DNA from 4 places in the Shewanella sp. 30m-14 genome. Region 2 is predicted to be linked to each of the others. Evidence: predicted binding sites of a transcription regulator. Region 2 holds the regulator's gene; each other region holds the start of a gene.
What was found. Region 2 encodes sigma-54, which starts transcription at its own class of promoters, with help from an activator protein. Its sites were predicted from a motif close to GTTGGCACGNNNNTNGNNT; they were not measured.
Positions count from the first base shown of each region.

Region 1: a site for sigma-54 is predicted at 5,601-5,619, ahead of ACVBIU_RS12620 (FlgO family outer membrane protein). Genes of this name have one in related genera too.
Region 3: a site for sigma-54 is predicted at 4,743-4,761, ahead of fliE (flagellar hook-basal body complex protein FliE). Genes of this name have one in related genera too.
Region 4: a site for sigma-54 is predicted at 3,454-3,472, ahead of ACVBIU_RS09485 (DUF3192 domain-containing protein). Genes of this name have one in related genera too.

Region 1 is NZ_JBRILW010000015.1:63,236-70,779, reverse strand. Features, by position in the region: gene ACVBIU_RS12650 (SDR family NAD(P)-dependent oxidoreductase) at 1-15, shown strand, start outside; gene ACVBIU_RS12645 (ATP-grasp domain-containing protein) at 19-1,254, shown strand; gene ACVBIU_RS12640 (N-acetylneuraminate synthase family protein) at 1,356-2,216, opposite strand; gene ACVBIU_RS12635 (class I SAM-dependent DNA methyltransferase) at 2,852-3,604, shown strand; tRNA gene ACVBIU_RS12630 (tRNA-Arg) at 3,827-3,902, opposite strand; gene ACVBIU_RS12625 (flagellar assembly protein FlgT) at 4,113-5,282, opposite strand; gene ACVBIU_RS12620 (FlgO family outer membrane protein) at 5,658-6,287, shown strand; gene ACVBIU_RS12615 (LPP20 family lipoprotein) at 6,288-6,734, shown strand; gene ACVBIU_RS12610 (flagella synthesis protein FlgN) at 7,437-7,544, opposite strand, start outside.
Region 2 is NZ_JBRILW010000005.1:10,960-18,503, reverse strand. Features, by position in the region: gene mgtE (magnesium transporter) at 1-796, opposite strand, end outside; gene ACVBIU_RS05205 (HPr family phosphocarrier protein) at 893-1,168, opposite strand; gene rapZ (RNase adapter RapZ) at 1,155-2,009, opposite strand; gene ptsN (PTS IIA-like nitrogen regulatory protein PtsN) at 2,216-2,659, opposite strand; gene hpf (ribosome hibernation promoting factor) at 2,662-2,949, opposite strand; gene ACVBIU_RS05185 (RNA polymerase factor sigma-54) at 2,979-4,442, opposite strand; gene lptB (LPS export ABC transporter ATP-binding protein) at 4,580-5,311, opposite strand; gene lptA (lipopolysaccharide transport periplasmic protein LptA) at 5,308-5,847, opposite strand; gene lptC (LPS export ABC transporter periplasmic protein LptC) at 5,918-6,475, opposite strand; gene kdsC (3-deoxy-manno-octulosonate-8-phosphatase KdsC) at 6,472-7,023, opposite strand; gene ACVBIU_RS05160 (KpsF/GutQ family sugar-phosphate isomerase) at 7,025-7,544, opposite strand, start outside.
Region 3 is NZ_JBRILW010000015.1:33,136-40,679, forward strand. Features, by position in the region: gene fliI (flagellar protein export ATPase FliI) at 1-473, opposite strand, end outside; gene fliH (flagellar assembly protein FliH) at 535-1,581, opposite strand; gene fliG (flagellar motor switch protein FliG) at 1,581-2,627, opposite strand; gene fliF (flagellar basal-body MS-ring/collar protein FliF) at 2,617-4,317, opposite strand; gene fliE (flagellar hook-basal body complex protein FliE) at 4,360-4,692, opposite strand; gene ACVBIU_RS12490 (sigma-54-dependent transcriptional regulator) at 5,264-6,616, opposite strand; gene ACVBIU_RS12495 (sensor histidine kinase) at 6,609-7,544, opposite strand, start outside.
Region 4 is NZ_JBRILW010000010.1:64,422-71,965, forward strand. Features, by position in the region: gene ACVBIU_RS09460 (DUF3549 family protein) at 1-159, shown strand, start outside; gene ACVBIU_RS09465 (DUF3301 domain-containing protein) at 156-554, shown strand; gene ACVBIU_RS09470 (Mpo1-like protein) at 1,696-1,998, opposite strand; gene ACVBIU_RS09475 (GNAT family N-acetyltransferase) at 1,991-2,629, opposite strand; gene ACVBIU_RS09480 (DUF2789 domain-containing protein) at 2,808-3,038, shown strand; gene ACVBIU_RS09485 (DUF3192 domain-containing protein) at 3,051-3,434, opposite strand; gene ACVBIU_RS09490 (hypothetical protein) at 3,571-3,948, shown strand; gene ACVBIU_RS09495 (Zn-ribbon-containing protein) at 3,948-4,721, shown strand; gene syd (SecY-interacting protein) at 4,826-5,467, opposite strand; gene queF (NADPH-dependent 7-cyano-7-deazaguanine reductase QueF) at 5,527-6,384, shown strand; gene ACVBIU_RS09510 (LysR family transcriptional regulator) at 6,569-7,486, opposite strand.

The DNA.
Region 1 (7,544 bases), on a different contig from region 2:
ATTTTAGGAGCTTAATGCATGTCGGTAATGCAAAATCAAAAAACGGTATTGTTACTCGGTGGCAGTCGCGATCAGTTATTTCTGATTAAAACGGCCAATAAAATGGGGTTATACACAGTCGTTGTGGATGGCAATCCAGCGTCGGCAGGCTTTGATATTGCCGACGATTACAGCGTTGTCAGCACCATGGATCTCGATGCGCTAAAGGCCTTTGTCGATGAGTATCAAAGCCAGCAACGTAAAATTGATGCCGTATGTGTGATGGGCAGTGATATATCGCAATATGTGGCGCAACTGGCCGCCTATATTAACGTGCCACACATACCGATTGAAGCGGCAACGATTGCCACTAATAAGCTTAAAATGAAGCAATGCTTTGAACACCATGGCGTGGCAATTCCATGGTTTAGCTTATTGGCATCAGCTAAACATTTGGCTGATATCGTTGCACAAAGAGGCCTGCCACTCATCATCAAGCCGCTTGATCGCTCGGGGGCAAGAGGTGTATTTTTATTGACTGAAGCGTCAGATTTAAACGCTTTATACAATACGGCTAAAGCAGAGTCTTTTTGTGGCGAGGTGATGGTAGAAGAGTATTTAGCGGGGCCACAAATTAGTACTGAAACCATCATGTACCAAGGACGCGCTTATACTCCAGGATATGTCGATCGCAATTATGAGATGCTCAGTCGCTTTGCACCCAATATTATTGAGAACGGTGGTTGGCAGCCCAGTTTAATCCAAGGTGAACAGAGGCAAAAAGTCGAAACCTTGGTTGAACAAGCGGCACTGGCGTTAGGGGTGACCGATGGCGTGATCAAAGGCGATATCGTTTACACCGAATCGGGCCCTAAGGTTATTGAGGTTGCAACCCGTTTAAGTGGCGGTGACTTTTCAGAAAGCCTGGTGCCACTCGGTTTAGGTATTAACTACGTGGAGGCGGCGCTAAAAATAGCCCTCGGTGAGCAGCCAGAGCTCGAAAAGTTAACCCCTGTTATTGATACAGCAGTCGCCAATCGCTACTTTTTTCCAGCACCAGGCAAGGTTATTTCAATCTCTGGTATTGAGACGGTTCGTGCAAAGGATTTCGTTAAAAAGCTCGATATTTGGTATCAAGTGGGCGATATCGTGCCAGAGACCACGAGCCATGCAAGTCGATTCGGTGTGTTTATTGTCACGGCGGATAATCGACAACAGCTAGAGCAAAGAGTGAAGTGGGTATACGATACGCTTAACATTGAAACTAGCGTTTAATCAGTTTTGAGCTTGGCTGTCTCGTCTTAAAATAAAAGCCCTTTTAAATGTATTAAAAGGGCTTTTTTGTTTGTGTCGAATGATGGCTATTAATACTAAAACTATCCTTGAAAGCTTGCTCTAATCTTCTTAAAAGGTCGCAGGCCATCAACCGGATCGGCGCGCCACTCTCTATCTGAGGTTTCACAGGGTACAAACTGTTTAATCGGGTTACCATCAATGGCTTCAATCATCTTAGCACCATGGATCACTGGCGCTATTTGCTGAGGTAACCAGCAGTGACCCGCAGCGTATTCAGCGCCTTGCTCATCAAGGTCTAGGTGAAACTCAATCGTATCGGCCTGCCATTTATGAATCGCGCGGTTTAGCACAGCAGGCGACACCGTATGATCAGACCAGCCAACCTTAATCCCGTATCGTTCTCTAAAGCTTTGTAATACTGAAAGGTTACATTGATCTTCTGGCGTTGGATAAGCAGAGACGCAGTGCAGCAAGGTGATATCTTCTGCGCCGTGTTCCTTTAAGGTCGCGATAGCAGCGTCAATCTCTTCAATTGTCGCCATACCACTTGATATAACAATGGGGAGTTGAGTTTTGGCACACTCAATCAATAAGTCAGTCCACAGTAGTTCGTATGAGGCAATTTTAAAAAAGTGCACATAAGGTTCGAGCTCTTTCACAGCTTTAAGATAGAAAGGAGTGCAAGAGAACTGGATGTTAAAATGCTCGCAGGCCTCTCTAAGCGCAGGAATAAACTCAACAGGTAGCTCCCACTCTTTTCTGTCACGATGCATTGCGCTTTTCTCTAAAATTTCAGCAGAAAATAGCTGATCAATTTTAAAAAGTTGAAATTTGACGGCATCACAGCCAATCGCAGCAGAAGTTTCGATAAACTCGATACAGCGATCTAAGCTTTTATGGTGGTTGCTAGAGACTTCTGCAATAAATAGGGGGTGACTCATATTTTATACTTCCTATTTTCGAGGATGATTTTAGTGCTGCTTGCTTCAGTTAAAGTAAGCATATTGATTGCACTGGGATAATCGGCAGAGGATAGCACACTCTTTGATGTTCATTCTGGCCTTCGACTCCGTTATCCTAACGCATATCGTATTTAACGCTATCGGCAGGTTTTCGTGCAGTTTTAGTCGTTTTGGCAAAAAATATTGATGATAGGTGAGAGCACTGGTTAATGGCTCTGGTTAAAAGGCTCTGTTTTAATAAGCGCATAAGCAATATTGTGAGAAGCCAATTATTATGGAGAGTCAATTATTATGGAAGATAGTTGTTATGGAAGTGCGGAGGGTAGCAGTTATAGAGGAGCGTTGCGATAAAGTTGGCTATCGGTTTTTTTGGTAGTTAAAGTCCATCTTTTGGTTTAGTGCACTGAACTGTACGCTTAAATTGACTCTCCTTGTAAGGTTTTATCGTGCACACATAACTTTCCGTAATTGTGGCGCAATGTCAGGGAGAATGGGCTGCTTTGCCTATAATGAACAAAATGTGAGAACTGTGCTTAAAGTGAGCATTTATCTGCTTCGCAAATATCGACAATTAGTATAGTATGCGCCACCCAAAAAATTCACGGTAAACCCCCTTGCTGACAACGCAAACTAACGCGCTATACACCGACCTGTCTGGTTATTATGATTTGATGTGTGCCGATATTAACTATCAAGCACAAAGTGACTGCATTCGCCGTCTGCATCAATTATTCGGCAATAGAGGCGTCCGCCATCTCGACTTAGCCTGTGGTACAGGTCCCCATGTTCAATATTTTATTGAAAATGGATTTCAAAGTAGCGGCCTAGATATCAATCAGCCGATGCTCGATATTGCTAAGCTACGTTGCCCTGAAGCCGATTTTGTGTGTCATGACATGGCCAATTTCACGGTCGATGAGCCATTAGACTTGATCACCTGTTTTCTGTATTCCATCCACTACAGCGATGGTATTGAAAAACTGAAAGAGTGCATTAGCAGCGTACATCGCGCGTTAGCAACGGGCGGTATGTTTTGTTTTAACGCCGTAAAAAAGACCCGAATAGACAACAGCTCAGTGGTTAGCCATAGCGCAGCTCATGAAGACAGTCAGTTTGTGTTTAGCTCAGGTTGGTATTACTCGGGTGACGGTGAAAAACAGGCGCTTAAACTCAGCATTCAAAAAATAACCGGCGATATCACCCAGTCTTGGCAAGATGAACACCCTATGGTCGCGGTCGGATTTGCACAATTGCAGCAGTTACTGCAGCCTTACTTTGAAGTGCATATCCTTGAACATGACTACGACAGGCTGACGCCTTGGGATGGCATTTCAGGCAACGCTATTTTTGCCTGTGTGAAAATCTAGTCATCGCGATAATATTCGCCGCGCAGTATTATTTGAGCAAACTTAAATGAAAAATGATCCTGCGCGTAAAGCAGAACGTGAATAGATAAAGTGCATGCTCAAAGTCCCATCGTAAACAACCTACTTAGCTTAAGCTTGTTTAATCTAGCGAAATTTTATTTTAGATACTGAAACGTTTAAGACGGTGGTGCTTATTGAATAGCATATACAAAGGAGTGTATATGGTCTCCCCACAGGGACTCGAACCCCGATCGATCGCTTAGGAGGCGACTGCTCTATCCTGTTGAGCTATAGGGAGACGATGCTGATTATACTGGTTTTACACTAGATGAAAAGAGCTGATGAAAAGTCTTTAAATTTAGTTGCTTAATAAATGTTCTGCGGCTGAGCATTTTGCAGGCTAATCCCATTTATTTAGTGATTAACCTGCAATTTACGCCAGTAATGTTAGCCAGTCATTTTAGTGCAGTCCTGTCGTTCAGTTAGTGCAGGCTTAAGCCTGCTCCAGTTATAGCTTTATCGCCAAGTCATTAATTTGAATATTGAGCGATGCGGCGATGCCATCTAATACCGCTGTAGCACTTTCTTCTGTCACTTGATCTATGGTGATGGTCGCTTTACTTTTTCCTGCCACCGCGCGCATGTTATCGAGTCTATCGGGCATATTTTGCTGCAATACTAGTTGAAGCGTGTCACCGACTCGAATGCCGTGGCGTCTGCCTAGGTTGAGGATAATCCTATCGGCCTGTTTAGATACCACCTGACCGAGTAGTGGGCGGCAATTTAAGCTGTTATCTAAATCATTGCTAACTTGAGCCAAAATTTGATCAATTACCTGGCCGTAGTCAGAACTCCAGAAACTGGTGCTATTAGAGTTAACCGTTTGCTGGCGCTTAAACTCCCATTCTGCCGCTTGGCTGTATTGTTGACTCCAGACTTTCTCGCCGCTAATACCATGAAAGAGCGATACTCGAATTTGAAAATTACGCATGGGGTCGTTGTCCCACAGCCCAAGGGTACTGGTGAAATCTTCAGTTGATATATCGATGATCTCTGGCAGCAGAATATATTGGCTGTCTGTTATCTCACTCAACCAGCTAGGTAAGCGATAGCCACGCACATCAATTAAAGCTTGGTCTATGTCTAAACGCTCATTGGCATGGGTCAGTGGAAAGCTACTGTTAGAGTGTTGCTCTAGCGTGAAGGCTAAACGCTCTGACAGGTTTTGCTCGAACAGACCAATATTGCCGACTCTAAGCTGGGTTCTGTCTTTGATTAATGCCTGGGGGATTAAAATGGCCGCTTTAAGCTGGCTACTTTGGCAAGTGTCGTTGAGCGGTTCAATGATATCGATACGAACATTGACGGTGATTTCATTGTTTTCAATACGCTCACTGATAAGTTCAACATTTTGGCTTTGCGCCTGATGTGCCATGGCAAAAGTGTCATTGATTAATTGGCCGTTACTGACGGTTTGTTGGCTACTAAAGCGTGCACCGGACTGTAACGTGGCATAACTTACGGCTTGGTGAATGGCGTTTTCTCTTGCTTGAGTGACGTTGTTATCGGTAATTTTTGCTTGGCCACTGGCAGTGATCCACTTGGCTTGTGCTGGCAACGTGACAACGGATGACATTAAGCACACGAGTGCTGTGATTGAATATAGCGCTGGTTTCATCTTACCTGTCCAGTTTTCGAGAAATTGATGGCATGGTTATTGTGCATAGTTACTCTGCATATTTGTTTGACATAGCTTTTTGCATAGCTTTGTGCCGGATAACTGACAAACCTGCCTTTTAGCAATGAGTTAAGCAATTAACGTGCCTGTATCGGCAGATTTGTGGCTATCCTTTAGCAGGAGTACTCGATGATTTTTTATTAACAGCTGTGTAGAAGAGGACACTGAGCTAGGTCTGAGAAGTTTAGGGCCAAAATAGATAAAGTTTTGGGCTGCTTTGCCGATATGAATTTAATAGCATTTATGCGTACGGATAAGGTCGGAACGATTACTGCAACTCGTTGTAGTGATTAACGTCTGATAGGAAGTTTAAACATGTATAAGCCCATTATTTTTCTATCTTTACTGCTGACTATCGGCTGTGCAAGCACCGAGGGCGATAATCCCGCTGAGCAGCAGATGGCTAACGGTTATGGTTTGCCGCATACCGCTGCGATAAATCATTTGTCTCAACAGATGGCCAATGAACTGGTTCGGCAAAACGACAGCTTGCGCCCAAATCAGCCATTGCTGGTGGCAACCCCGGTATTGGTATCAGATATGACATCGACCAATGCGCTTGCTTTGCAATATCAACAAGGTTTGATTGCGGCGTTACATGATCATCAGTTCAATTTAGTTGATATTAATGTCAGTGATGCCCTTAAGGTCACTGCTGATGGTGAGTTTATTATGAGTCGTGATTGGCAGCAATTGTCCTCAGACTTACCGGTTGAGAATGTGGTGGTTTCGACGATGAGTTTATCGACCCAAGGGGTGGCAATTAATAGCCGAATCGTCAATGTGACTAATAACCGTGTGGTATCGGCGGCGCAAGGTTTTGTTAATGCCGCTGCGATGCCTGGTTATATTCGCGTTTCAGAAAAGGTAGTGTCAGAAAATGGGTTACTTTATCGCAATAACCAAGGCGGGCTGCAATCGGTGAAAATAGTAGGGGATAAATAGATGAAAGCCGTTATTTTATGTGCCGCGTTAACCCTTTGTGCATGCTCGGCACAAGACCGCTATGTGCAGTATGAAACAGAGGCGCCACGCTCTTTTCCCAAGTTGAGCGCAATCGGTTATGCACCGCTGGACACTCAACCTGCAGCTGAACATTCTCAGCGTGTATTAATGGCAATGCAAGCCTCGAAAATTGCGGCGTATCGCGAACTTGCAGAGCAGGTTTATGGTCAACAATTGAGTGCAAGTAGCCAGATGAGTGACTGGATGTTATCTAGTGATGAAATTCAAGCGTCTGTATCGGGCGTTATTCGTGGTGCTAAAATAGTAAAAAGTTATCCTGCTGGTGAGCATTATGTGACGGAACTAGAGTTAGATTTTGAGCAAGTATGGGCACTATATCAGCAGCAACACCGCTCGCAACGAGTGAAAGAAATTACGTATTTTTAAGGGGCAGGGCGTTCGCAGGCTCACTTCGAGGACGCTTCGCTTCTAGGTCCTAGGAAAAGCGCAAGAAAAGTCAAAAGCTTGCATTGGTTTTATTTATGCAATTGCTTTGATCTTTATGCTTTGCTAGAACCTAGAACCTAGAACCTAGAACCTAGAACCTAGAACCTTCTTTTTTCGTAGGTCGGCATTAATGCCGTCGTTTTTCTTTTCCTTAAGCGAAGCGCTCCGTAGTGACCTTCAATTAAATTAAACAGTCACGTGCCGTAAGGCCGAAGGCCGTTCGTCTTCGCGTTTCCCGTCTTAGCTTTAACCTAGTACCTGCCTTTCCTCGTACCTTCTTTATAAAGTAGGTCGGCCTTTATGCCGTCAGTTTTGAAGTGATACGTAAGCTTTGATGGGCTAAAGCCGAAGCTACAGCTCAAGCTACAGCTCAAGCTACAATTGCGATGATACGTTATGTTAGTTGTTACGGTGGGCTCTGTAATGTCTAGGCTCTTTGCTTTTGTGTAAGCGAAGCGTTCTGTAGTGACCTTCAATTAAATTAAACAGTCATGTTGCCGTAAGGCCGAAGGCCGTTCGTCTTCGCGTTTCCTGTCTTAGCTTTAACCTAGGATCTAGAAGTCGCAACGCGACGCTCTCGAAGTGACATTCAATTGAGACAAAGTCACGTCCTCGCAGCGAAGCGTCCTTCATTTAAAACCGTTAAGCTTTTAAATTATTTCCAAGCGTTGAAATACTAGAGGTTTTTCCTTTGCCATCGTAAGTTAGGCTCGACGCATTTCGGCTTACCTGTAGCGCTTGTGAGAATCG
Region 2 (7,544 bases):
TAGAGTGTTCGGCGTCTTCACGAATAACGTCGACCACGTCATCGATGGTAATACGGCCAAGTAGCTTGTTGTCAGCGTCGATAACGGGGGCCGACACCCAGTCATGTCGTTCAAATAGCTGCGCCACTTCGCTGTCAGACATGCCAATAGGGATCCCTTCAAGATCCGACACCATTATTTCACGTACTGAGGCGTTTGGGTCACAGGTCAGCAGATCTGCAATACGTACACCACCTAACACGCTGTCTTGTTTATCGACCACATATAGCATGTCTGTGGCTTGCGGAAGTTCACCGCGGATCCGCAAGTAGCGCAAAATCACGTCGATATTGACGTCTGGCCTTAAGGTAACCGTATCGGTATTCATCAAGCTGCCAGCAGTGTCGTCAGGGTATGACAGCGCTTGTTCGACACGCACGCGATCTTGCTTGGTCATTGACTGCAAAACTTGCTTAAAGATGCTGTCAGGCAGGCTTCGCAAAATATAGGCTAAGTCATCGGTGTCCATGTTTTCGGCGGCTTTTGCAACGCGCTCTGGACTCATCTGAGCAATGAGACTGTCTTTAAGCTCTTCACCGAGTTCGTCGAGGATTTCACCTGTGTGTTCCTGGTCAATCAGTTGCCATAGCACTTGACGAGTACGAGGTGGAGAAGATTCGAGAATAAAAGCAATGTCCGTTGCAGCCATATCCTGCAACATGTTGCGGACGTGGACAAACATACCGTTGCCTAATGCTTGAGTCAGCTGATTGAGACGTTGGTCAGTTGTTTGATTATCTAAGACTTCAATCGGCATAGCTCCCTCACTGGGTCGTTTTAAAGGCGCTTATCATAACGTAACTCAAGAGTATTTATGTGCGGTAGCTAGGAAATTCATTAGGAAAATAACGAATTAATTATCTTCATCAAATCTGGCATCAATTAATTGGCAAATGGCATCGAGCGCTGCTTGGGCGTCTGTCCCGGTTGCAACGAGTTGTACCGTTTTTCCCATTCCTGTTTCTAACATCAATAAGCCTAGTACACTTGTAGCCGAGGCTTGTTTCTCACCTTGAATGATGGTGATCTCAGCATCAAATTCGGAGGCTAAAACAACGAGTTTTGTGGCAGCGCGAGCGTGAAGACCTAGTTTATTGCAGATGGTAACTTCACGTTCAATGGTCGGCATTTTTTAGCTCACGGTGGCGGACTTGTATTTTATGTTTGCCATCTTTGAAGTGAGCAGCAAGGCGCTCAGTGATATAAACCGATCGGTGTTGGCCACCGGTACAGCCAATCGCAATGGTAAGGTAGCTACGGTTGTTACGTTCTAGATCGGGTAACCAAGTTTCGAGTAGATCTTCAATCTGTTTAATAAACAGGTTGACCATTGGGCGTTCATTTAAGAAATCTTGTACTGGTTGGTCGAGCCCAGTCATAGGGCGCAGGTCGGGCTCCCAATGTGGGTTTGGCAAAAAACGTACATCAAACATAAAGTCAGCTTCGGTTGGCATACCATGTTTAAAACCAAACGATTCGAAGTTGATCATCAACTCTTTATCAAGATTGCCAAGTAGGATCTCACGCACCTGATCATTAAGATCGTAAATGTTGAGATTTGAGGTATCGATATAATGATCGACAATGTTGGCTAGCGGCTCTAGCAAGCGACCTTCTAGCGCAATGGCCTCTTTAAGCGAAATGTTATCGTGCGATAAAGGGTGCAGACGACGGGTCTCGTTATAACGTTTAAGTAGCACTTCATCGCTTGAGTTAAGGAAAAAGCTTAATAACTCAACCCCATCAGGCAGAAAAGTGAGGTGCTTAACCAGCTCATCTTTCTTTTCTGGCAGGTTACGAATATCGACACTGATGGCGACAAGCTTAGTGTTACCCGATAGCTCTTTGAGTAAGGTCCCCATCATTGGCAAGGGCAGGTTATCGACACAATAATAGCCGAGATCTTCTAGCATTCTTAATAGAACGGACTTACCTGAACCGGAGCGACCTGAGACTAAAACAAGCTTCATCGTATGATTACCTGATAGACATTAAACAAAATGTATGATTTTTGTGGTTATATTGTGTAAGTGTATAGATTAACTTTTTTAAGGCTGAAAGCAAGAAGTTGAGCGGGTGAATAAGAATAAATAATATTGCTGTAATAATTACTTAGGTCTTTAAATCATTTACCTTTTGTGTAAAAAATAAATAACTTAAAGACCTGAGTAGTTAGCTATTGGGTAATGACTTGGTATAGCTCTGATTCATTGCTGGTCTTTCTCAACTGCTTAACCACCGCTTTATCGTTGAGTTTTTCAGCCATACAAGACAGTGTTGCTAAATGTTGCTCACACTGATCAGATGGCACCAATAAAGCAAATAGAATATCGACAGGCTGCTTATCGAATGAGTCAAATGGGATAGGAACTTCACATTTAACTAATACTGCAACTGGACGTTCTATATTCGACAGCCTTCCATGAGGAATCGCTATACCATTACCTATTCCCGTGCTACCCATTTTCTCTCGTGCCAAGAGACTTTCAAAGATCTCTTGTGAAGAAAGGGTTGGGTACTGGACAGCGGCAATGTCACTGATTAACTCCAGTACTTTTTTCTTACTGCCCGGAGTGGCGCAGGTAGTGCACTCCGGCTGCAGGATGGTACTTAGTTCCATCGTTAGTGTTTAGTCAGCTTCTCTTTGTGTTTAATAACCTGACGATCTAGTTTATCGATCAGGGAGTCTATTGCAGCATACATATCTGCATGTTCCGAAATAGCAAATACTTCCCCTTTTTTAAGGTGAATTTTAGCTTCGGCAATCTGCTGCATTTTTTGTACATTCAAAATAACGTGCACATTATTGATCTGATCGAAATGTCGTTCAAGCTTTGTAAATTTCTCTTCTACATAACCGCGTAGTGAATCGGTGATTTCGATGTGATGTCCTGTCAGGTTGATTTGCATTATCGATCCTCCATGTGCCTAATTTTGAGTTATAAACTCTTACGTTGGTTTGAGGGCGGGATCAGCATCGCTTCTCGATATTTTGCAATCGTACGTCTAGCAACTTTAATCCCTTGTTCAGCCAGAAGCTGGGCCATTTTGCTATCGCTTAACGGTTTCCTCTGGTTTTCAGCTGCGACTAATTTCTTAATAAATGCCCTAATTGCTGTCGATGAGCATTCTCCGCCATCGTCGGTACCCACATGGCTTGAGAAGAAATATTTTAGTTCAAAAATGCCCCTTGGGGTGTGCATGTACTTCTGTGTGGTAACGCGTGAAATGGTAGATTCATGCATTTCAACAGCTTCGGCAATGTCATTGAGTACCATAGGTTTCATGGCTTCTTCACCGAACTCAAAAAAGCCTTGCTGGAATTTGACGATACAGTTTGTCACTTTCAATAAGGTGTCGTTGCGGCTTTCCAGGCTCTTTATAAACCACTTAGCTTCTTGCAGGTGGCCACGGATAAATTGACCGTCGGCCTGATTCGTTGTGCTACGCGCCATTGATGCGTAATGCTGATTAACATTAATCTTAGGCATATAGTCAGGATTTAGCTCTACCACCCAGCGACCTTTTTTCTTGCTGACAGACACGTCGGGAATGACGTATTCATCTTTACTGCGTGCAATGGCAAGCCCAGGTCTTGGGTTAAGAGTTTGGATCAGTGTGATCGCCTCACGTAAATCATCCTCTTTGAGTTTGGTTTTACGCATTAACTGCCTAAAATCACGCCCCGCAATAAGGTCTAAATAGTCTTTAATCAGTAATCTTGCATTTTCAATGTGCGGTGTATCTGCGGCATATTGTGCTAGCTGGATAAGTAGGCATTCACTTAAGTTGCGGGCGGCAACACCGATAGGATCAAAATGTTGAATTCGTTTTAAAACGGCTTCGACTTCATCGAGTTCAGTTTCAGGATCGCCCATCGCTTCGAGAATTTCGTCACAGCTCTGGGTTAAATAACCTCGTTCATCGATCGCATCAATAATCGCGGTGGCGATAGCAAGATCGTTATCTGAAAATGGGGTGAGGTTCTTTTGCCACTCAAGATGCTCATATAAGCCTTCGCTAGTCTCGCCTTGGAATGGCATGTCATCTTCACGACTTACGCCTGAGCTAGCATTAGAGGAAACGGTGTAGACTTCATCCCAAGTGGTATCCATAGGCAGGTCATCGGGCATGGAATCTTGGGTGAGGGCTTCGGAGGTGTCAACGCTTGCGCTATCTTGGGTGAGTTCACTATTAGAGTCATTTACAGAGTGATCTTCATCGTTGATCATATCGCCATCTGACTGCTCTTCATCTAGCTCCAGTAACGGATTAGAATCTAATGCTTGTTGGATCTCTTGTTGCAGCTCTAAAGAAGACAGTTGTAACAGGCGAATGGCCTGTTGTAACTGGGGAGTCATAGTGAGCTGTTGACCCATTTTGAGCTGGAGTGACGCTTTCATTTTACCGCTATTCCCTACACTGTAGTTAAACGTTAAAGCTCGTTGAACTGGCGAAGGTTGCTCAAAAACTCAACACGTTGATTTTTTTTTGGAAATAATTCCATATTGAGTTTTTCAGCTTCCATACTGTGAATTAACTATAGCCTGAATTGTTCACCTAAGTACACCGCTCGAACCTGTTGGTTGTCCAAGATTTCGGCAGGTGTACCTTCAGCAATCAGATTTCCGTGGCTTACTATGTAAGCACGCTCACAAACGTCCAAAGTTTCGCGAACATTATGATCGGTGATCAGTACGCCCAGACCGCGACTCTTAAGTTGTTCAATAATTTTTTTAATATCGATAACTGAAATGGGGTCAACACCCGCGAACGGCTCATCTAACAAGATAAACTTTGGATTAGCTGCGAGTGCCCGAGCAATTTCTACCCGGCGGCGTTCGCCTCCAGACAATGCCATACCTTGGCTGTCACGAATGTGAGTGATATGAAACTCTTCGAGTAGATGCTCAAGTTGTTCTTCACGTTGCTCGTTATTGATGTCATGACGAGTCTGTAAGACGGCCATGATGTTGTCACGTACTGACAGCTTTCTAAAAATACTGGCTTCCTGAGGTAGGTAACCGATACCTTTACGGGCGCGTAAATGCATAGGATCGAGCGTAAGATCGTCATCATCAATAAAGATCTTACCCTTATCACTCTGTACTAGGCCAACCACCATGTAGAATGTCGTTGTTTTTCCTGCACCGTTTGGGCCAAGCAAACCAACAATCTGACCTGTCTTTACGGTTAAGCTAACATCTTGTACGACGGCACGATTTTTATAGCTCTTAGCAAGATTGACCGCTTTTAAGGTGATTTGGTTCATTGCTGTTCCTGCTTTTTCGCTGGCGATTCTGGTTTCTCTTCCTGATAGGTTTCAGGCTGAATAATGGTGATAACTCTGTCATCGCCCTTGCCAGTACTTTCTGCAATAAGCTGTTGCAAACTGATGTTGTATTTAATGCGGTTACCTGTGACCTGGCTACCGTCTTGCGCTAGGGTGGCTTCGCCGACTAAGGTGAGTGTGCGCGTAGCAAGTTCGTAGCGGATCTCTTTTGCGCTAGCCGTTGCCGGGCGTCCATCATCCATTATTTGGGTGTAAGTGGCTGGGTTACCAGTCGCCACAAGCGTTTTACCGCTCTTATCTTCTTTTGAGAAAACCCGTAGCTTATCGGCATTCATCTTGATTGTGCCCTGAGTGACTTCGACAGGCCCAAAAAAGATAACCTGATTATTCTTGATATCAGCTTCTTGGCTAGCGGCCGCAATTTTCACCTCTTGCATCAGGTCATCAACTTTAGCAACAGAGCTGAAACTGAGCAGACAAAATAGGCCTGCAAGGATAGATTGATTGTATTTCATAGCGTCCTTCTACTCAGCTAAAGCGTTTTCTTTAGCTAGTATGAGTGTAAAATTGTTCAATATGTTGGCGTTACTGAGCTTCGTAGATACCTTCTACTTGGCTGATTAGTTTTACGCTCTGGGCATTCAGGTCGGCATATAAGCCTACACCTTGAATGACGAATTCGTTGCCAGTGACGTGGATAATTTCATCTGACGTCATGATCATAGTATTCAAATCAAGATCTAAATAGCTGGTGCTTAACGTCTGTATCGGCTCTTCTGGGCTAATCGAGTCGATAATAACATTGTTTTCTAGCGTTACCTTGCCAGTGACTTTATTCAGGCTGCCTTTATCACTTTTAAGTCGCCATTCGGCTAGGCCATCATCAGGGTAAATGAGATAAACAGGCTCAGTAAAATAGGTCATATTGACGCTATCAAAGTGTTCCATGTGTTTCGCTGTTACTTCGCTATTGATGAAGCCTAACTCGTTATATTCGATGCTACGTAGATCATCGATAATATAGTCGGGTCGCTGACTTGTATCGATATTCAGCTCCTGCTCGCTTTTTTTAGACTGAACTTGCCAATAGAGCAAAAGTGCAGTGCCAAAAAGTGCGATTATCGCAAGGGTGACGCGGTTCATATACTCATCCCATGAGCTGAGTCAAACTTGTCTTGGCTTAATAGTAGTAAATCAGTGAGTTCGCGTAGGGCGCCGTGGCCGCCTTTAATATGGGTGGTCATTTTTGCATGTTGTTTTACATATGGGTGACCATCGGCCACACAAACGGAAAGACCAACCTGCTGCATAACGGGCAAGTCCACCATGTCATCACCAATATAAGCGACCTCTTCAGGGCTAACATTATAAAGTGATAGCAGTTCATTATAGGGGGCTAACTTGTTATCGACACCTTGGTAGATGTGGGTAACGCCTAGAGCGGTAAACCTGTCTTCAACGATTTGTGATTTACGACCGGTGATAATCGCCACTTGGATGCCACTAGATAATACTGAGCGTACGCCATATCCATCACGAGTATGGAATGTTTTAAGTTCTTCACCGCTGTTGCTCATATAGACTAGGCCGTCGGAAAACACGCCATCAACATCGCAAATGAGTAGTTTTATCTTGCTGGCTGCTTGCCAGACTACATCGCTAATAGGGCCGTATAAACCTTGCTTGGACATATTAAATTACTCCTGCTTTGACCATATCTAGCATGTTTAATGCGCCAACAGGCTGTTGTTTGTCGTTAATCACGATTAAACCATTAATACTCTTAGTATCCATGACTTTTAATGCTTCTGCTGCAAGCACGTTATCGGTAATGGTGACGCAGCCTTTAGTCATCACCTCTGCGATAGGAGTAGTGCGTAAATTGACTTCAGCGTCGATAACCCGGCGTAGGTCACCATCGGTGAAAATACCGACTAAGGTGTTGCTGGCATCAACAACCGCTGTCATGCCTAAGCCTTTTTTAGAGATCTCGTACAGCGCCTCAGTAATACAGATATCATTTTGCACACTTGGTAACTCACAGCCCTTATGCATGACATCACTGACTTTAAGTAGCAATTTTCGCCCTAGGCTACCGCCGGGGTGAGACAGTGCAAAGTCATCTTGAGTAAAGCCGCGCGCTTGCAATAACGCAACCGCTAGGGCATCGCCCATGACTAATGTTGCTGTGGTGCTCGACGTTGGTGCAAGC
Region 3 (7,544 bases), on a different contig from region 2:
AACATGGCGTTAATGGCTCTTACGCCAACATCGAGTGGCTCACTAATGGCACGCCTTGTAAGTGGGTTAATTGCGGCAACATGGCTAGAGGCTCTTTGATCTGTTTTCAAGTTACCTAAGCCGTCGATGGGCTGACCGCTGCCATCGAGTACCCGCCCGAGAAGAGATAGGCCGACGTTTAATCCCGATTGCTCACCAAGTGGAGTCACTTTGGCTCCCGGCAGCACGCCACGCAACTCTTCGATGGGCATGAGGTACAGTAATTGATCGTCAAAACCTATGACCTCGGCAATGAGGCTACCCGCCATGGTTTCGATAGCGCATAGGCTGCCAACTGCAGCGCGGCACCCAGTGGCTTCTAAGGTTAAACCAACCACTCGCACCAGCTGGCCACTCGCTTCAACCAAAAATGGATGGATTTTTTGCTGGTGTTGAGCCAGCTTATTGCGTAATTGGTGCTGACGGGTCGGCATGTTCACCTTAATTGCTTCAGTTGCTTCAGTTACTTTAGTGGCTTCGGTTGCTTCAGTTGCTTTAGTGGCTTCCAGCAGGCACTTGCTCGCTGTGTTCTGTTATTTGGCTTTGGAGTTCTGCAGCTTGAGTCTGATTGTCTAGCACCGCGGCCTGATTATCTATCACTGCAGCCTGCTCACCTAAGGCTTGTTCCTGTGACGCATCAAGTACTTGCTCGTGAGTCGCGCGGTTAAGCTCTGACGTCATTGAGGCATGATAGTCGGCGTGTTGCTCAGCTTTATGTTGCCTTGCTTTAAGTAACGCTTCTTCTTGCTGCTCTTTCATCTGTAAAAGATCTTGTTGGTGCTTATCAAGGTCAGCAAAAACATGGCCAATACGGGTTTCTACCGTCATATCAATATGACTTCGAACACTGTCAATAATACAGTCACCAGGGCTTAGACTTGGATCGGCTTCTATTTCCCAGCGGTTTCGTTCTAACTGGGCTTGAGTGTATAACTCGCCAATTAAGGCTTCATCGCTTGGAGTGACACGAATATTGACTCTTTGCTCTTTTATCGGCAAAGAATCAACACCTTGGCGTAGTGCCGATAAAATATGCTCAGGGTAAGTCTTAAGCTCATGGCCTATTACGGCCTTGGCGAGCGTCATCGAGGTGGCGAGCAGTTCTTTTTCAATTTCAGTATCTAATAATGCTAATGGCGCTTCGAACTGACTCAGTAGACTTTCAAAACGTTGCAGTTGTTCGGCTGCCGTTTTTAGCCCTTCTTCGTAGCCTTGTTGCTGGCCTTGAGAATAGCCTTCACCATGGCCCTGCTCTAATCCTTGTAAACGCCCTTTTTCAAGGCCTTCACTAAAGCCTTTATCCATCCCCTCACTAAAGCCTTCTTGCTCTGCATGAGCACGAATATCTTCAATCTCACTTAAGGTTGGCGGCAAAATAACTTCTGACTCAATGGGATCGTCAACCTGTATTTGCAAGCTGTTACGACCAAACATATTCAGCGAGGAGGGATTAATTTCTTGCCTAACTTCAGGCAGTTCCCAATGGGAAAATTCGTCAGTCGTATTCACACTGGCGCCTTGAGGCTCTTTAGGTTCTGTCATTATAGAAACTCTTCACCGCCTCCGCCGCCAAGCATGATCTCTCCGCTATCACTCAAACGACGAGCAATAGATAAGATCTCTTTCTGAGCGACTTCAACTTCACTGATCCTGATTGGGCCCATTGCTTCTAGGTCATCTCTAAGTAGCTCGGCTGCGCGTTTAGACATATTACTGAGTAGCTTATCTTTCAGCTGTTCATCTGCACCTTTAAGTGCCTTCATCAATACGTCTTGCTGTACTTCTCGTAGCAATACTTGAATGCCGATATCATCGACATCGCTTAGGTTTTCAAACACAAACATCAAGTCTTGGATCTGCTGCGCCATCTCTTCATCAGATTCGCGCATTGTTTCCATCAAGTGACTTTCAACCCCAGTATCGAGGTAATTCATGATATTGGCTGCCGCCTTCAAGCCGCCCATCTTAGCGGCTTGCGCCCCGCCTTGACCGGCAAACTGTTTCTCCATGATGTCGTTAAGCTCTTGCAGTGCAGCCGGCTGAACCTCTTCAAGGTTAGCAATACGCATCATCAAATCTAAACGGGTATTTTCTGGGAACTGGGCGAAAATCTCAGCCGCTTGATCAGGCTCAAGATAAGATAAAACAATAGTTTGAATTTGCGGGTGCTCATTTTGGATAATGGTGGCAACTTGACGCGCGTCCATCCACTTAAGTGAATCAAGACCTTTGGCACCACTGCCCATAATAATCTGTTCGATTAGGTTACCCGCTTTGTCTTCACCTAATGCTGCTGTTAACGCCTTACGCACAAACTCTTCGCTATTAAATCCAATCGATGAATACTTTTGAATATCATCTAAAAATAGCTTGTGAACACCAATGACCTTCTCTTGACCAAAGTCTTGCATCGCTGCCATTGCCATACCGACCTTTTGCACTTGCTTTGGCTCTAGATGCTTTAAAATCGATGCTGCATCACTTTCACTCAGGCTTAGCAGTAAAATGGCGGTCTTCTCGATACCACTTAAGTCACTGGGCTTAAAGCCAGGCGCCGTTTTCGCTTCTACACTAATATCATTTGTCATCTTCAAGTAACCAGTTTTTCACAACTTGTGTCGATAGTTCAGGCTCATTAGCCACCAGTGCGCGGATCGCTTTGATCATATCATCGTCTTTGTGCAGGTTCGGGATCATAATAGAACCGTCATCGGCATAACTGTATTCCGCTTCAGGGCGCTGCAACATGCCTAAGGTATCTGCAGCGTATTGATCTTCAATTTCTGCTAATTCACCACCTACCGATGGCTCATCCGGCATGTTGACGCTATCTGGGTATACTAATTTTTTCAGCATTGGGCGCACTACAGCAAGGATCAATACCAAAACCACTAATGCTCCCAGTACGAGCTTTATCACACGCCAAAACCAAGGTTGCTCCCACAATTGAGGCGCTGGAGCAGCCTCGATAAGCTGATCCATAAATGGCACGGTAACCACTTCAATCACATCACCGCGCTGGGTATTAAAACCGACAGCACCTTCTAGTAAGCGGCGGATATTGGCAAGTTCTTGCTCAGTCCGCGGCACCCGGTTAACACTGCCATCTTCTGCCATTGGCGCATTTTTAAAATCAACAGCCACGGAAACACTGACACGACGTAGTGTGCCAATTTGCTGACGAGTATGGCTAATAGTGGTATCGAGTTCGAAATTACGTGTCGCCTCTTTGTGGCTACTACCCGATGTTTGCTTTACCGATTCTGTTGCATTAACTTCCTGAGGAATATCTGATGCCATTGGAGGTTGATTTGATAAGGCGCCAGGGATCCCGCCACTAATGCCGCCATTGGAATTGTTCTCTACAACCATCTCGCTTCTTAATGCTGGTAAGTCTGGATTATAGCGCTTGGCAGTTTGTTCAACCGCGGTGAAATCCATGCTGACATCAACTTGAGATGTGAAGTTCTCAGGACCTAAGATTGGCATCAGAATCGACTCAACTTTATTGCGATATTCTGATTCTTTCTGCTGAACAATTTCAAGCTCACGTCGAGCAATAGCTGATACGCCGTCTTGACTGCCAGAATTAAGTAAGCGGCCGTTAGCATCGGTCACGGTGACTTTATTGGGCTCAAGGTTATGCACCGCAGAAGCCACGATATCGACAATGGAGTCGACTTCTTCTTGAGCTAAACCACTGCGCCTTGTACTCACTACAACCGTTGCACTAGGTTTTGAACGGTTTCTAGCAAATACGTTTTCTTTCGGTAAGGCTAGAATCACTTTTGCGCGGGTCACGCTTTTTAATTCTTCGATGGTACGGGCAAGATTTTGTTCTTGGCTGTGCTTTAAGCGCGCTTGCTCCATACGCTGACTGACGCCAAAGCCACTATCTTTAGATAAGAAATCATCTTTATTCGCAGCACTATCTAAGCCTTCACGACTTAAGATCATCTTTACATCTTGATACTTATCCTCGGGCACTTTAACCACGTCACCCTGGATCTCATATTTCACCTGATTTTTGTCTAAAACATCAAGTACCTGCACCATTTCAGCGGTACTCATCTGCCCTAGGGGGCGATATTCGGGTTCTTGAGCCCAGATCATCACAAAAACAGCTAAGGCTAGACAGATAGCAAGCGCCAAAATCATCGTCACTTGGCGTAACATATCGACGCCACCTAAGGACCCCATTAAGCCAGGCTTATGTTCTTCTTGAACACCTGATGTTTGCGGGTTGGTTGCTAAACCAGAACCTGTACCTACGACCATTTCTGTACTCACTATTGCACCCTGTTTCTACGTAATAACGGCCTAAACAGGCATACTCATAATTTCTTTATAAGCTTCTACGAGCTTATTGCGCACTTGCACGGTTGCTTCAAAAGCAACGCTTGATTTTTCTCTAGCGATCACGGTATCAGATAAAGTGACGGTGGTATCTCCCATATCGAGCCGAGTGGCGAGATTAGCAGCATTTGATTGAAGTTCGCTTACATTTCCAACAGCTTGCGACAGCAGCTGACCAAAATCACTACCTGAAGTATTTTGAACCTGGCGCGCAATGCCCGTTTGAATGCTTGAAGTACCAATTTGACCATTAAGTGACTGCATCTCTTGCAGTAATGAATTCGCACCAATTTGCATACTTAGCTCCCATGTCGTTTTCTTGACGAAAATGTTGATATAGCGAGATAAAGCAAATAGCTTGCCAGTTTGTAAAAAGAAGGGGAAGTGCCAAGAAGGACGCTACGCTGCGAGGACGTGACTGCGTCACTTCGAGAGCGCCACTTCGTGACTTCTAGGGAACGAGAAAAAGCCAAGACGTTAAAAACAGAGACGGGAAAACAATAGACGAACGGCCTGCGGCCTAACGGCACGTGACTGTTTGATTTAATTGAATGTCACTACGGAACGCTTCGCTTACGGAAAAGCCGATTAAAGCATAAACGATTTAGAGCCGAATAGAGCTGAGACGAAAAAGCCGGAAAAGCTTGTACCGTCTCTTCCTAGCCCTTTTTTAACGTAGGTCGGGATTTATCCCGACAAACCTTGTGTGTGCCTCCTTGATTGATGGGCTGAAGCCCAACCTACAAAAAATTATTTTATGTGCTCTCATCTCAGCTTGTACCTTCTCAGCTTGTACCGTCAGCGCAGCGTTCTGTGAGAGATCCTGCGAACGTTCCGTCTTCCGTGAGCGAAGCGTTCGTCTTAGCTTTTAAGCAGGTATTTGAATTCCTGAGTCGCGCATTTTTGCCATCTTATAGCGCAGCGTTCTGGCACTGATGCCAAGTTTTTCAGCAACTAACTTTCGACTGCCATTACATTGAGTCAAGGTTTCTAAAATAATCACATGTTCTTGTGCTTTAAGCTCATCACCTAAACCTTCAAGCTCTGCGGGTTTATTAACAACTAAAGGTGTGCTTTCAGGGTTAAAATCTAATTCTACTGAATCGATAATAATGTCTGCTGCCGTTATTTCTTTTGCAGTGCATAGAATCAAGGCTCTTTGAATTACGTTATCAAGCTCTCGCACATTGCCAGGCCAGCGATGAGTCAATAAACGTCGTGATGCGCATTCGCTTAATTCGGGTAACTCACTGTAATTAGCAATCAATGCATGACGTTGCAGTAGATGCCTTGCCAAGGGCAAAATATCGGCTGGACGTTGATTAAGTGAAGGCCAGGTCAGCGGGAATACGTTGATACGATAATACAGATCTTCTCTAAACTCGCCCGATGTTGCCATGGCTTTTAAATCACGATTAGAAGTAGCAAGCACCCGAACATCAAGCTTTATCGTTTTACGCCCGCCTAAACGTTCAACTTCGCGCTCTTGTAGTACACGCAACAGTTTTGCCTGCAGCCCCACCTCCATCTCAGAGATCTCATCGAGTAATAAGGTGCCACCTTGTGCTTGCTCAAACTTACCTGGACACGCTTGATAGGCGCCAGTAAACGCTCCTTTCTCGTAGCCGAACAGGGTAGCCTCGAGCATATTTTCAGGGATTGCTGCGCAGTTAATCGCCACGAATGGCTGCTCGGCGCGTTGACTATTTTGATGAATATATCGAGCCAACACCTCTTTACCACAGCCACTTGGTCCCATAATCATCACAGATGCATCAGAGGCCGCTACGCGCTGCGCCAGAGCCAATAACGCCAAGCTCTTTTCATCAGCCACAATCGGTGTGCCTTCAGCAGCCTTTGCCGGCATATAGCGAGAAACTTGATTAACTAATACTTCGGCAGAAAACGGCTTTGATAAATAATCCACCGCACCCAACTTCATTGCATTAACAGCATTATCGATAGTTGCATAAGCCGTCATTAACAATACTGGAACTTTAGGATGGTGCTGCTGTAAGTAATTAAGCAGACCTATCCCACCGACGCCTTCCATCTGCACGTCACTAATAACCATATCAAAGCGTTGGCTTTTTAAGGTCAAAATGGCTTCTTCGGCACTGCCAACATCGACGCAATCATAATGAGCTAGCATCAAGGTATCGAGTAACGCTTCGCGCAGTGATGCGTCATCTTCTACCAGTAACAACTTACCTTCAGACATGCTGGCTCTCTCCTAGTACTTGCTCATTTTTGATGGTTGTCAGCAATGGAAACTTCAATGAAGCTGTGCAGCCATTGCCCGGGTGGCAACTAAACTGCATCTTTCCACCATGGTTACTCACTACCGACTGCACCACGGCTAAACCTAAACCTGTACCTTGAGATTTGGTAGTAAAAAAAGGTTCTAATACCTTTTGTTGCATAGCCGCATCCAGCCCCTTGCCATTGTCGATGACATCAAGGTGTAGAGCCGTATTAGTATCAAATGCATGTAACGTGATTTGGTTTGCGCCCGCTTCGATACTGTTCATCACTAGATTATTGATTGCTGAACACAAAGCGGCATCATTGGCTCTAATTTTTTGCTTTGATTCATTATTAAAAACCAACTTACAAGCCTTTTGCTCTGCGATTGGCTGGCAATTACTCAACACGTTATCAACCACTTCTTCAATAACAATAATATTATCAAGTTCTTGCTGACGTCCTTTTGCCATTAACAGCATATCGTTGACCTGATGCTCTAACTCATTAAGTCTATCGACAAGCTTACCTTGAAAGCGCTTTCTAGCATCATCAGATATCTTGGTGCTTGCAAGATTAGAGGCATACAGCAGTGCTGCACTTAACGGCGTTCTGACTTGGTGAGCAAGAGTTGCCACCATTTTACCTAACGCTGATAACCGTTGTAGATGGGACAGGTTTTTTTGCAGCAATCGCGTTTCAGTTAGATCCGTTAACACAATTAACTGCCCAGGCTCTGGTGTTAGCGGAGTAATAGCAAGCTTAACTCTACGACCGTTTCGTAAAGAAACCTCATGGCCATCATCATCTTGGGGTGAAAAAGCGCGATTTATTATTTGTAGCCAACGTAAACCTTCAAGCGGGCTACCGAGCAGTTCTATCGCGACGGGATTTGCATCGGTGAC
Region 4 (7,544 bases), on a different contig from region 2:
TTAGCAAAGCAAGAACAGCACTTCTTTAACCAGATTTTTGCTGATATTGTGGCTATTCCATTAATTCGCACTCAGCTACTGGCTCAATTGCGAAATCCTAATCGTAGCGCAGAGCTTGCAGCCGCGATTGGCGGCTTGTTTAAGGTAACGAAAGGATGATGACAGACTTTTTAATCATTGCAGCAGTAATTCTTATTGCAGCTTTTTTTTGGCAACTCAGGCAAATGGCTGAGATTAGTCGTATTTTCGTAAATAAAGAATGCCAAAAACAGAAAGTACAATTACTTGCTATTGCCCAAGAGTCAGCCAAACCGAGTCTAGGGGGCAGCAGTGGTCTCACATGGAAAGTAAAGTATTTGTTTGAGTTTAGCACTGATGGGATTAATCAATACCGTGGCAACTTATGGATGCACGGCAAAAAAATACAAAAAATCCAATGGCCAATTTTCCCTGAACCTGAATGGCATGAAGCGCCAGAGTCGAAAGGTTCTTTAGGTGGTGGTTGTGGTGGCGGGCGCTCTCGTGGCAACTGCAGCTCTGGTGGGTGTAAATAACCCTGCACGTTAGGTTAGCTTTAACGTTAAAGCTGATGTAAATAAACAGAGCCCTATAAAAGAAGTAAAGGCGCGGCCCCAGAGGAGACGCGCCTTTTCTATCATTGTGTAAGCTCATCCTGCTATATGAGTGCTCCCTGCACCATCCATGCGTAACTTTGCTCCTGCATCATCCATGAGTCCTTATCTTCCTTGTATCTTACGATACGCTTCCATTCTTCTTGATAGTCCATTTACCAAGCTTGCTCTATCCTGAGCGTGTCCAACGTCATCCTTGAGAGTCCATTCCATCACTATCCTTAGCGCTCCTACCTTCCTAGGTAGCAAAACCTTCCATCCTGGATTGTTTGGCCGTTCCTTGGTAGTACCAGCAATCAGTCCTTGAAAGCCTCGTCCATGATAGTCATCCATTAAGTGCCGTAGTCTCGACACTCGCTCGTCCGTGAACCTTCCTTAATAAATCATGCTTCCTTGCACATCTAAATAGTAATTCAAAATGTAAGATAAATACGTGACCAAACATTTATTTAACACGCACCTTAACAAACCATTAAACAACCAACCAAGCTAACACATTGTATTTAAATTGTTTATGCTATTTAGATACATTTAAACAGCTTAATTTAGGACTAATTTCTCACGAACCTGTAAGAGATCTCTTACATCAATCGAAGCGAATAATCTGATCTCGCCCAAAATAGAAAGGGCGTACCAATTGGTACGCCCTAGCACAGCTTTATTTTAGCTTTCCCGCTATATATGTGCGATCCTTGCATCATCCTTGGTTAACTTGCTTCCAGCATCTTCCTTGTAAGTCCTTTTATATCCTTGTACTAAACGTACTGAGTCCATTCATTAGCCTATCCTAAGCTAAAATCCTCTTCCTGAGGTTGTCCTATTTGCATCCTGCAAAATCAATCACTTTCTGGTTTCCAGTTTACTCACTCGCTATAGCGATTACTTAACAGTTTTATTAAAAATACAAAGTGGCAACCAAACACTAACAACAAAATAAACCCGAAAAACATTTAAAAACAACAGCTTGATAACAAACAAAGACTCGTATCTCTATGAGACTTTACTGATATCCCACAATTGCGTGAGAGATCTCTTACAAGAATCCTATCTCAAAGCGAGTTTCTTACTGATTTTTATGAGTTAACGCCCTAAATAGCATTACCCAATCAGCTAAAAAACTGTATAAGGGATACTCAAATGTTGCGGGACGATTTTTTTCAAAAATAAAATGGCCTATCCAAGCAAAGCCATAGCCAATTACAGGTAACAGCCATAACATCCACCATTGACCACTCAATAAGGCATAAATCATCGTTAAGATAACTAGGCTACTACCTACATAATGCAAAGCTCGACAGGTTTGATGCTGATGTTGAGACAAGTAAAAAGGATAAAACTCCCAAAAAGACTCAAAGCGCTTACTCATTGTTCAGCCCTCGATAAAACAGTAGTTCTCCGCTTACTTTTCCAATCGCTAACTGCTCTAGACTTTCAAAGCCATGTGCAGCAAACAAACCAATATGAGATGCCGTGCTGGCAAAAACACCCACGCCATCAAGATGCGGCTGTTCATCACACCAACTTTGAACAGCTTTTACCAGTAAGCTACCATAGCCTTTGCCTTGCTCGTTATTTGCTATCGCAATAAATTGCAAAATGCCACATTGATTACTCGGCAAATTATCGATTATTTGATTTTCTTTATGAATAAGTGCCTGAGTCGATTGCCAGCCCGTACTTAACAGCATTTTTAAACGCCAATGCCAATAACGCGCCTCACCTAACGGTATTTGCTGAGTCATGATACAAGCAACACCTACCAATCTTTCTCCAGCAAACATACCAATTAGTGCCTGTTCTTGCTGCCAGATCTCATTAAGTTCTTCTCGAATCGCACCTCGAAGTTTTTGTTCGTACTGCGCTTTATCGCCATTAAATAAAGCTTCTAAAAAGAAAGGGTCATCATGATAGGCGTTATATAGAATAGAGGCTGCAATGCGTAAATCTTCAGCGGTTAAGTAAACTGCGCGGCATTCTTCCATGGTTTGATTTTCCATTGTTATTTTCCTTGTTCTCCATCACACAACTCCAATGTAGCAAGCCCTTAGAAAAGTGCAATTAATAATCAATTCCAAAGCGCAATGTCAAAAAATGAGTGACGGTTTTGCCGATAAATCGCTTTATCGTCCATACTGAGATAAAGCGAGAAATCATTAACGCAAGGTAAAATATGTTATGGATACCACCCCACAAGATCTCACCCAACTCTTTTTACAAATGGGTTTAGAAAGTCATGAAGAAGCCATTGAAAAGTTCATTGCTGAACATGGATTAGCAGCTGACGTACGGCTACATGAAGCGCCGTTTTGGACAGCTTCACAGAAACATTTTTTAGTTGAATCGTTTAATGAAGATGCCCAGTGGACTGAAATAATCGACCAGCTGGACACCCTTTTAAGAAAATAAGCCTATTGCGATCTAAATTTTGCTGTAGGCCATTTCTCCCCAGCCTACTACCGCATTATTACTGATCACCACAGGTGTACATTCATCCTTTGTAGTCTTGCCATCACCATGGGTGCGTTGAGTTCGATAAAAAAGCACGTATACCTCTTTATCTTGCTGAATGTATGCTTCATTAAAATCAGCCGTTCCCATTAGCGTCGTTACTTGGTTCTTAGACATACCAAGAGAGATTTTTGACAAATTGTCGCGGTTTTTATCCTGAACCTTTTCCCATGAACCATTCTCTGAACCGCCATCACCAACGTTGACCACGCAGCCAGTTAGCCCTAAGCTTGCAATCCCAAAAAACACTAAACCTAATAAATTATTTTTCACTTTAACTTCCTGTATTAACATTGTTTTGATTTTATTTAAAAAGCAATTAACATGCCAAACACTAAGTTACTGTTTTAACAATACTTTATTAATTTCATCGTTTTAGCTTCGCTAATAGATTAACGAAAATGCTAACGAGTAAGGAATTTGACGAACCATGAGTCCAATAGAACAAGTACTAGCTGCCGCCAAAAGGCTCGATGATGAAGGCAAAGCCGCAACACTGGCACTCATAAAGACTAAACTCGGCAATAGCATAGCAATGCCTATATTGATCCAAGGGTTGCAACAGTTTAAATCCATGAGTAATGAAGACAAAAAAGCCTTGTCGGCGCTGATATCCACTGCAAAGGAAAGCGATGACAACGCCGCATTAAGTCACTCAGAGCAAGCAAATAAAATCACTCAACTTGAGCAAGAGTTTAGCCTGTTAAAAGGTGAGTTCAGTGTTCTAAAACAGCAGTATAGCGAACTAAAGCAGCAACTTAGTGAAGTTAAAACACACCAAAATACCAGTGAAGGAAACAATATCTAATGCATGTGATTGAGTTACGATTTGAATGCTTTGATAACACTACAATCACAGCCGCAGAAAAAGCGATTAATGGCTTACTTGAAGCGTATCGCGCTAATGGGCAAATTTTAGGCCGTGAATTTGCCGTCGCCTTTAACGATGGCGAATTTAAAGTCAGGCTGCTAACGCCAGAGAAAAGTAGCTTATCTAAGCGCTTCAACAGCCCATGGGTTGAAACAGCACTCAGTGAACTGACCGAAGCCAAGCTATTAGCCCCACGAGAGAAGTATATCGGCCAGGACATTAATTCTGAGGTCTCAAGTCAAGAGACTCCTAGCTGGCAGCTGTTATATACCAGTTATGTGCATATGTGCTCACCGCTTCGAAACGGCGATACCCTGCAGCCTATCCCGTTATATCAAATCCCAGCGACAGCCAATGGCGACCATAAACGCCTGATCCGTTGGCAAACTGAATGGCAAGCCTGTGATGAGCTGCAAATGGCTGCTGCAACCAAGGCTGAGTTTGCAGCGCTTGAAGAGTTAACTAGCCACCAAAGTGACCTCTTTAGACGTGGCTGGGATCTACGGGGCAGAGTTGAATACCTAACCCAAATTCCAACTTATTATTACTTGTACCGCGTTGGCGGTGAAAGCCTTGCCGTTGAAAAGCAGCGCCCCTGCCCTAAGTGTGGTAGCAAAGACTGGTTACTCGATGAGCCATTATTAGATATGTTTCATTTTCGCTGCGAGACCTGCCGCATCGTGTCTAATATCTCTTGGGATCACTTATAAAGCTCGATAGCTTTCCTAAAAAAATAGCTTTGCTATAAATTTCCCCATAAAAAAATGGCTCAATTAATATTGAGCCATTTTTCTTTATACAATGAATAAATCGATTACTTGCCGCGTAGATTGCGCCACATTAATTTCATACGCTGCCAAATACCTGGGTGATCGAGCTCTGGCATAGACTCTTCAATCAGCTTTACTGGCGGCGTCACTCTGGGCGTTAATTGCTCAATAAATTCATTCAACGACTTAGCAAGCATAGTACTCTGCGCTTCACCTGGGATCTCAATCCACACACTGCCGTCGGCATTATTCACCGTCAGCATGTTATCAGCTTCATCGAGAACGCCAATAAACCAAGTTTGCTCTTGCTTAAGCTTCTTCTTCATCATTAAGTGACCAATGATATTTTGCTGCAAGTATTCAAAGTCTGTTTGATTCCAAACTTGAATAAGCTCACCAGTGCCCCACTTTGAGTCAAAAAACAGCGGCGCAGAAAAGTGACGGCCATAAAAAGCATTAATTTCAGGGGTCAAGCTAAGCTCTAGTGCTGTTTCAACATTATCAAACTGACCAGGCTCGTCTCTGATCACAGCTTGCCAAAAAACCGCTTCATCGGCATCAGGTTCACTCGTAATGCAGTCAGACTCTTGCTGCTGGGCGTAATATCGAGGCTGCTCACCAAGCTTTTCTACATAGGCTTGTTGATATTTAGATAAAAAAAGATCTAAAGCGGGTAAAGAAGACACTTAAGCCAGTTCCAAAATCAGTTATAATAGGGGTCTATTTTGACATGGAAACCGTATTGATGACACAACATCATGATCCCTATAGTAACGCACCCGAACTTTCAGAATTAACGCTTGGAAAGTCGACAGGTTATCAAGAGCAGTATGATGCATCTTTACTTCAAGGCGTGCCGCGTAAGTTAAACCGTGATGCTATTGGCCTGACTCAAGAATTGCCGTTTCATGGCAGTGATATTTGGACTGGCTATGAGCTTTCCTGGTTAAATGCGAAAGGCAAGCCTATGGTGGCTATTGCTGAGTTTAGTCTCAGTTTTGATAGTAAGAATCTTATCGAGTCTAAATCGTTCAAGCTGTATTTAAACAGCTATAACCAGACTCGATTCGATAGCCTGCAAGCGGTACAAGAGCGCTTAACCCAAGATTTATGCGCCTGCGCCGATGGCGAAGTCACTGTTAAAGTTATCGAGCCGAAACAGTTTAGCCACCAGCGCATTGTAGAGCTACCGGGTACCTGTATCGATGATCTAGATATTGAAGTTGATGACTATAGCTTCAACCCTGACTACTTAGTTGACAGCGTCGATAGTAAAGCGATTGTCGCAGAGACCTTGACATCAAACTTGTTAAAATCAAACTGCCTAATCACTTCACAGCCAGACTGGGGCACAGTGATGATCCGCTATCAAGGGCCAAAGATTGACCGTGAGAAGTTACTTAGATATCTCATCTCATTTAGACAGCATAATGAGTTTCACGAGCAATGTGTTGAGCGAATTTTCGTTGATCTCAAACGTTTCTGCCAATGTGCGAAACTAACCGTTTACGCCCGTTACACTCGCCGTGGTGGTTTAGATATCAATCCGTATCGCAGCGACTTTGAACATCCGGCAGAGAACCAACGTCTAGCCAGACAGTAAGTATCTCGGCTTTAAAAATGCCTGTACAGCATGAGCTGACAGGCATTTTTTACACCCATACCAACCAGTATAATAAAGTGATCTACCTAGAGTGTTTTTTGGCTAACTCATTCAGGCAAAGAGATGGTGGAATGCTTGTTCCCGTATGAAATCAATCAACACAGAAGTAAAAAGCCCCCGTCCCTCAAGCCAGTCCTCTAAGTTCAATGGCTAAATTTAACGTATCCCTAAGCCAGATATTCGCCGGACTTAGCTGCAATTTGTGACTCCATACCATGTAATACTCGATAGGCTCCACATCAAAGGGCAACTCAAATACCTGTAACCCTAACAAGGCTGCATATTCATCAGTATAGGATTTAGAGGCGATAGCTAGTGCATCACTTTTAGAGGCCACTGCCATCATACTTAAAATCGATGATTGCTCACTGTGCATCTGTCTCGCCGGTAAAACATGTTTAGTCAGCAGTTCGGCAACACTTAAGTTATAGCGGCGCATTTTAAAAATAATATGCTTTTCACTAAAATATTGATCCTGGGTCATTGTGCCATTGATCCGTGGGTGATCTTTTCTTGCCACACACACCAATTTATCCTGCATCACCTTCTGACTTTTAAACGATGTCGACTCGGGTAGCCAGATATCCAGTGCTAAGTCGATTTTCTCTAGCTGCAGATCCATCTGCAACTCTTCCTCTATTAACGGCGGTTCACGAAATACAATATTGATTGAAAGGCCATGTAAGACTTGCTCAACCAAGCCTTGCAGAAGTTGTATCGCCGACTCGCTCGCATACACATAAAAGGTACGCTCGCTTGAGTGGGCATCAAATGCTTCAAAACTCGTCGCCACCTGTTCAATCGTTGACATTGCTGGTGCTAATTGTTGATACAGATTCATCGCACTGGCGGTGGGTTTCACTCCTCTTCCCACCCGAATGAACAACGCCTCTCCGACTATTATTTTTAACCGGGCTATGGCGTTACTCACTGAGGACTGCGTCAAGTCGAGCTCCTCTGCAGCCTGGCTAAATGATGACGTTCGATATACGGCAGTAAAAACCCGAAATAGATTAAGATCGAATGCTTTTTGCTGTGACATAAGACACTCTCGCTCCCATAAAAGATTAACCCAACATATTACATCCAAGCCTATCGGA